Regions from separate parts of the Paenibacillus sp. FSL R10-2788 genome, predicted to be linked through region 2. Evidence: riboswitches for the same ligand, from Rfam matches in the RefSeq annotation. Region 2 holds a riboswitch; the other holds the start of a gene.
What was found. A riboswitch is a leader RNA that binds a small molecule or an ion and turns the genes downstream of it on or off. The one in region 2 is predicted to bind thiamine pyrophosphate.

Region 1 (3,167 bases), 3.3 Mb from region 2:
TGCGGTTCTAAACATCTCCGTATAGGTGATGATCGCTGCAAGCGAAGTATCTTTAACCAAGCTAATAAAGGAATTGGATAACGGCGGTACAGAAACGCGCGCAGCTTGTGGCAGAATTACGCGGCGCAGAGCCTGCCCACGAGTCATCCCGACTGAGAAGGCAGCTTCCCATTGGCCTTTATGTATCGACAGGATAGCAGCGCGTACGATTTCCGATGAATAAGCCCCTACGCTAAGAGTAAATCCAATGGTGGCGGCAATGAAGGGGTCGAGTACAATACCAACAGCCGGCAAACCATAAAATATAATAAATAGCTGCACTAACAATGGGGTTCCTCGAATAACCCACACATAAAAACGGGCGATTAGCTTCGGAATTACCCACGGAGAAAGACGTGCCAGCGCGGTTAGGATCGCCAAAATCAATCCAAGCACAAAGGAAAGTAGCGCCAACGGAATGGTAAAAGCCACCCCGGCTTTTAGCAGGGGTAGCAGTGTGTCTAAGAAAATTTGTATTTTGCGGTCATCCATTATTCAGACATCCTTTTTAGCTTCCAGGCTTAATTAGCCTTGCTAGCCTTGTATTATTTTGAAACGTCAGCTCCAAAGTATTTCTCGGAAATTTTCAAGTACGTTCCATCACTCTTCATCTCTGTAATCGCATCACTGACCGCTTTCACCAGCTCATCATTACCTTTCAGGAATACCGCGGCACTTTGTGATCCTTCAGGAATCTCATCAACCACTTTAATTTTTGCATCTGGTTTTTGTTTTTTTAGATCCAGATAAGACAAGCCATCATTCACAGTTGCATCAATACGTCCCGAAGTCAGCAGGTCCATCGCTTGATTGAAACCATCTGTAGCTACGATTTCAGCACCGTTCTCACGAGCGATATCGGATAAATTACTTGTCAGGGATTGTCCGGCTTTTTTACCTTTAAGATCGGCAAAGGTCTTAATATCCTCATTGTCTTCGCTCACGATCAATACTGCTTTGGATACGATATAGGGTTCAGAGAAATCATATTTCACTTTGCGATCTTCGTTAATGGAAACTTCATTGAAAATGACATCAAACCGTTTCGCATCCATCCCAGCAAAAATACCATCCCACTGAGTTTCAAAAAATTCAGCTTTGACACCTAAACGTTTGGCTACTTCTTCAGCAATTTCCACGTCAAAACCAGTCAATTTCCCCGCAGTGTCATGATAAGTAAAAGGTGCATAAGTCCCTTCTGTACCTATCCGCAATTTGCCGCTGGCCTTCACAGCCTCCAAACTGTTTTGCGCTGAAGATGCTGTTCCACCATTCGTTCCAGCTGTTGGTTCAGCAGCCGTATTGGTATTCGAATTATTGCCGCAAGCCGCTACAAGGACCACGGTTAACGCCAATATAATAGTTAAACTCCATTTTTTCATTATTAAATCCCCTCTCTCTATCCGGTTTTTTTCCGGTAAATTGAATAGTACACTGCCATCACATGATCGTCAATACTTTTTTCCGATTATATACATCGGAATTATAATATTAACTAGATTCCTACCTATATCTTACCCAATCTTGGATTAATCCTTCACTTCTTTCTCTCTTTACTTCTCAGAAAGATATGGTATATTTATTAACAAATTAATATGGACCTGTTATTTCACTAGGGGAGTCGGCCGACTGAGACGGAGCTTCAAGCTCCGGACCCTTGGAACCTGATCTGGATCATACCAGCGGAGGGAAGTGGAGCAGAATTTTCATCAAGCATGTTAAGTGTTATTATGCAGAATGAACTTTTTGACCCATTCATTTCCTCTGGAAATGGATGGGTCTTTATTTGTTTAGGCGCTCCACAAAAATTTTAGGAGGTTAGATCATCACGACCATTTTATCTATTCAAGGCCTAACCTACTCTTTTCCGGAATCTGAGCAACCCCCTGTATTCGCAGATCTATCCATGGATATCAGGCAAGGGGAATTCGTCTCCGTAGTAGGTGCTAGCGGATGCGGGAAAAGTACATTTTTCAAAACGATTGCCGGTTTACTCGAACCTACTCACGGAAAAATAAAACTCTCTACGCACCCGTCAACCGCTAGTCGTTTAGGCCAGATCGCTTATATGCCTCAGCAGGATTTATTGCTGCCTTGGAGGACAGTGCTCGACAACTGCCTTTTGCCTTGGGAGATCAAGCCCAGATTCAATAAACAAGAAACGATCACTCAGATTCGGGAAATGTTGACCCGCTTCGGCTTAGCAGATGTAGAGAACGCTTATCCCCATGAACTTTCGGGTGGAATGAAACAGCGAGTCGCATTTCTGCGCACCTTAGTGGCTGGAGGCGGAAGTGGTCTTATGCTGCTGGATGAGCCCTTTGGCGCTCTCGATGCCATGACCAAACGCGAGATACACCGTTGGCTGTTGGAGTTATGGGGTGAATTGAATCAGACGATTATGCTCATCACTCATGATCTGGAAGAAGCACTATTGCTCAGTGACCGGATTTATTTATTATCTGGCGGTGCGCACAGCGAATTACAGGAGATCGTTGTGGATCTACCAAGGCCAAGACATTATAAGATGAACTATGAACCCCGGTTTATAGCACTACGGGAAGAGTTGGAGCGAAGATTGCATGCAACCTTTACCTTTTAAAAAACATCTAGACAATTATGGTCCCTTCGTTCTTCTGGTACTGCTCATTCTTGTAATCTGGGAGTCAGCTGTTCGCCTTCACATGATTCCAGCCTTTATTCTCCCTGCACCTTCATCTATTGGCTTCGCATTGATCGAGCACAGGCAATTATTATTCGGACAGCATTTATTGGCAACGTTACAGGAGATACTGGTGGGTTTTGTCCTTTCTGTTATTTGTGGTGTATTGCTGGGCACTGGAATGTTCCTGTATCGCCCCATAGAAAAGGCCATCTATCCCTTTCTTATCATTAGCCAGACGATCCCATTAATTGCGCTATCCCCCATTTTTATTATGTGGTTCGGATATTCGCTGTGGAGCAAAGTGGCTGTGGTGTTTTTGACGGCTTTTTTTCCAGTCGTAGTGAGTACATATGATGGACTTCGTACAAGTGGCCAGACTTACAAGGACTTATTATTAACATTTGGTGCAAACCGCTGGCAGCTGCTTGTCAAAACCCAAATTCCACTGGCGTTGCCTGCTTTT
Region 2 (3,167 bases):
GGACTGTCGTTATCTGTTGTTCGTTCGATATCCCCGAATTTCTGCATTATGGAGCAGCAGTCGGGCCCGGGTGGCTGGGTGAACCGGATGGATATGCCTTCTCCAAAGCCCGGGCAGATGCGGTTATGGACTTATCAGTCGATCGCTCATGGGGCAGATATGGTGTTATATTTCCGCTGGCGGACAGCTACGATGGGCAATGAAATTTATTGGCATGGAATCAATGACTATCATAATCAGCCTAACCGGAGAGTGCGGGAAGCGGGGCAGATCGGTCAGGAGCTGGCAGCAGCAGGTCAAGCGTTTATCGGTACTCATAATCAGGCTAACGTTGCTATTGTTCGTGATTATGACAATGAGTGGGATGGAGAATACGATGTTTGGCATGGCCCGTTTATGTGGAAGAGCAATAAGGAGTGGTACAAGGCTCTTCAGCGGAAGCATATCCCTAATGACGTGCTCTATTTGCGCAAAAAAACAACGCTGGAGGAGCTTGCAAGGTACGACGTGCTTATCTATCCTCACCCAGCGATTATGACAGATGAGACAGCGTCTCTGCTGGATGAATATGTTCAACAAGGCGGCAAACTGATCTTCGGCTGTAGAACTGGCTATAAGGATGAGCGCGGTCAATGTTATATGCGTCCTTTCCCAGGTGCTGCTAAGGATCTATGCGGGATCACAGTTGAAGAATTCACAATGGTTAAGGGCAGTCGTCAGCCAACAACAATTAGCTGGTCGGGCGCGACCGAAGTCGTTACAGGAGCAGATGACTTTAATGATATTCTCAAAATAGAGGAAGCTTCGGTTGAAGTGATGGCGGTTTACGCCTCTGATTATTATGCAGGAAAACCGGCGGTAACTAGAAATCGTCGCGGCAAGGGTGAGGTTTGGTATTACGGAGCCGTATTTAACGAACAGGCAGCGGCTGAGATCATAAAATTAATTGATCTACAATCGCCAGCAAATTGGCTGGAGCTCCCAGAAGAGGTAGAGCTGCAAGTCCGTACCGGAGCTTCTTCCAGTTATGCTTTTTTGCTTAATTATAGTGAGACTCCTGTCACGATCCATCTTCATGAGACCAAAACAGATTTACTGAGCGGCACAACATTGTCGGGCGAGGTGCTTCTGGAAGGATTTGGGGTACTGGTGTTATACTAACGTACACGTTGATCTCACATTTGAGTAGATTTGGATAATTCTCTCTTTTCGGTTATACTTTGAAGTAGCAATTATATAGTTACGGGAGCTTGGTGGGACCAGGCTGAGAGGATAGTTATAACTATCGACCGTCAAACCTGATCTGGATAATGCCAGCGGAGGAAATGGAGCTCTATTTCTATTTGTCTACTCTAAGGCCTCATCTTATACAGATGTGGCCTTTTCTATGTGTGGGGAGTAGACCGTCTCCGCTTGATCAAATCACCTTATAGGAGGAATTGAGATGACAAGCGAATTGAACAACGATCCAATCAATTTATCAGCTTTTCCAGCAAGTCAAAAAGTGTATGTAAAGGGTTCACGGCCTGATATTCAGGTGCCTATGCGGGAGATCTCACTTAGTCCAACTGCGGGCATAGACGGCGAAGAGGAGAATTCCCCAATTCATGTCTATGACACAAGTGGGGCTTACACGGATGCTAATATTCATACTGATATTCGTCAGGGGTTAGAGCCCAATCGTCTAAGCTGGATTGAGGAACGAGGGGATGTGGAAGCGTACGAAGGAAGAACCGTGAAGCCTGAAGATAACGGGAATGCAACGGGAAAAGCTGTGGCGGAAGTGTTTCCAGCGCTCCATAGAAAACCTTTGCGAGCGAAAAAGGGGCGTAATGTCTCTCAAATGCATTATGCACGCAAAGGGATTATTACTTCGGAAATGGAATACGTTGCGATTCGTGAGAATGTGACACCGGAATTTGTAAGAGATGAAGTAGCCCGCGGCCGCGCCATCATTCCAGCGAATATCAATCATCCAGAGAGTGAACCAATGATTATTGGGCGTAATTTTTTGGTAAAGATCAATGCCAATATTGGAAACTCCGCAGTATCCTCATCCATAGAGGAAGAGGTGGAGAAAATGAGATGGGCTACCCGCTGGGGTGCAGACAATATAATGGATCTCTCCACAGGTAAAAACATCCATACGACACGCGAGTGGATCATCCGTAATTCTCCTGTTCCTATTGGAACGGTGCCTATTTATCAAGCTTTGGAAAAAGTGAATGGGAAAGCGGAAGATTTAACGTGGGAAGTATACCGTGATACGCTCATTGAGCAAGCGGAGCAAGGGGTGGACTATTTTACCATTCATGCGGGAGTTCTGCTTCGTTATATCCCGTTGACGGCACAACGTATGACAGGTATTGTTTCAAGAGGTGGCTCCATTATGGCGGCATGGTGTCTTGCGCATCATCAAGAGAACTTTTTATATACACATTTTGAAGAGATATGTGAAATCATGAAGCTGTACGATGTTTCTTTTTCCCTAGGCGATGGATTACGTCCGGGTTCGATTGCTGATGCGAATGATGAAGCACAATTTGCCGAGTTAGAGACGTTAGGTGAATTAACAGCTATGGCTTGGAGTCATGATGTACAGGTGATGGTAGAGGGTCCAGGACATGTGCCGATGCACTTGATTAAAGAGAATATGGATAAGCAACTTGAAACTTGCAACGAAGCCCCTTTTTATACGTTAGGTCCACTGACTACAGATATTGCGCCGGGGTATGATCATATTACCTCTGCTATAGGTGCAGCGATGATTGGTTGGTTCGGTACAGCAATGTTATGTTACGTAACTCCGAAGGAGCATCTTGGCCTGCCTAATAAGGAAGATGTACGTGTAGGGGTCATTACTTATAAAATAGCGGCACATGCCGCAGATTTGGCGAAAGGGCATAAAGGAGCACAAGACCGGGATAACGCTCTTTCGAAAGCCCGTTTTGAATTTCGTTGGCGTGATCAATTTCATTTATCGTTAGATCCTGAGCGAGCGCTAGAATATCATGATGAGACATTGCCTGCGGAAGGCGCTAAAACAGCTCATTTTTGTTCCATGTGCGGGCCGAAATTTTGCAGTATGAAGATCTCTCATAATATCCGTAATTCGACGAGAATTGAATCAGGAATGCAAGAGAAGGCAGAAGAGTTTCTCCAAGGCG

Region 1: linked by a shared signal. The riboswitch ahead of NSQ50_RS12775 (ABC transporter ATP-binding protein) and the one ahead of thiC (phosphomethylpyrimidine synthase ThiC) in region 2 are both predicted to bind thiamine pyrophosphate.

The regions. Positions count from the first base shown of each region.
Region 1 covers NZ_JBBOQA010000001.1:2,910,392-2,913,558, reverse strand. The annotation lists gene NSQ50_RS12785 (amino acid ABC transporter permease) at 1-531, opposite strand, end outside; gene NSQ50_RS12780 (amino acid ABC transporter substrate-binding protein) at 585-1,421, opposite strand; TPP riboswitch at 1,644-1,747, shown strand; gene NSQ50_RS12775 (ABC transporter ATP-binding protein) at 1,946-2,641, shown strand; gene NSQ50_RS12770 (ABC transporter permease) at 2,622-3,167, shown strand, end outside.
Region 2 covers NZ_JBBOQA010000001.1:6,190,543-6,193,709, reverse strand. The annotation lists gene NSQ50_RS27445 (beta-galactosidase) at 1-1,161, shown strand, start outside; TPP riboswitch at 1,233-1,342, shown strand; gene thiC (phosphomethylpyrimidine synthase ThiC) at 1,445-3,167, shown strand, end outside.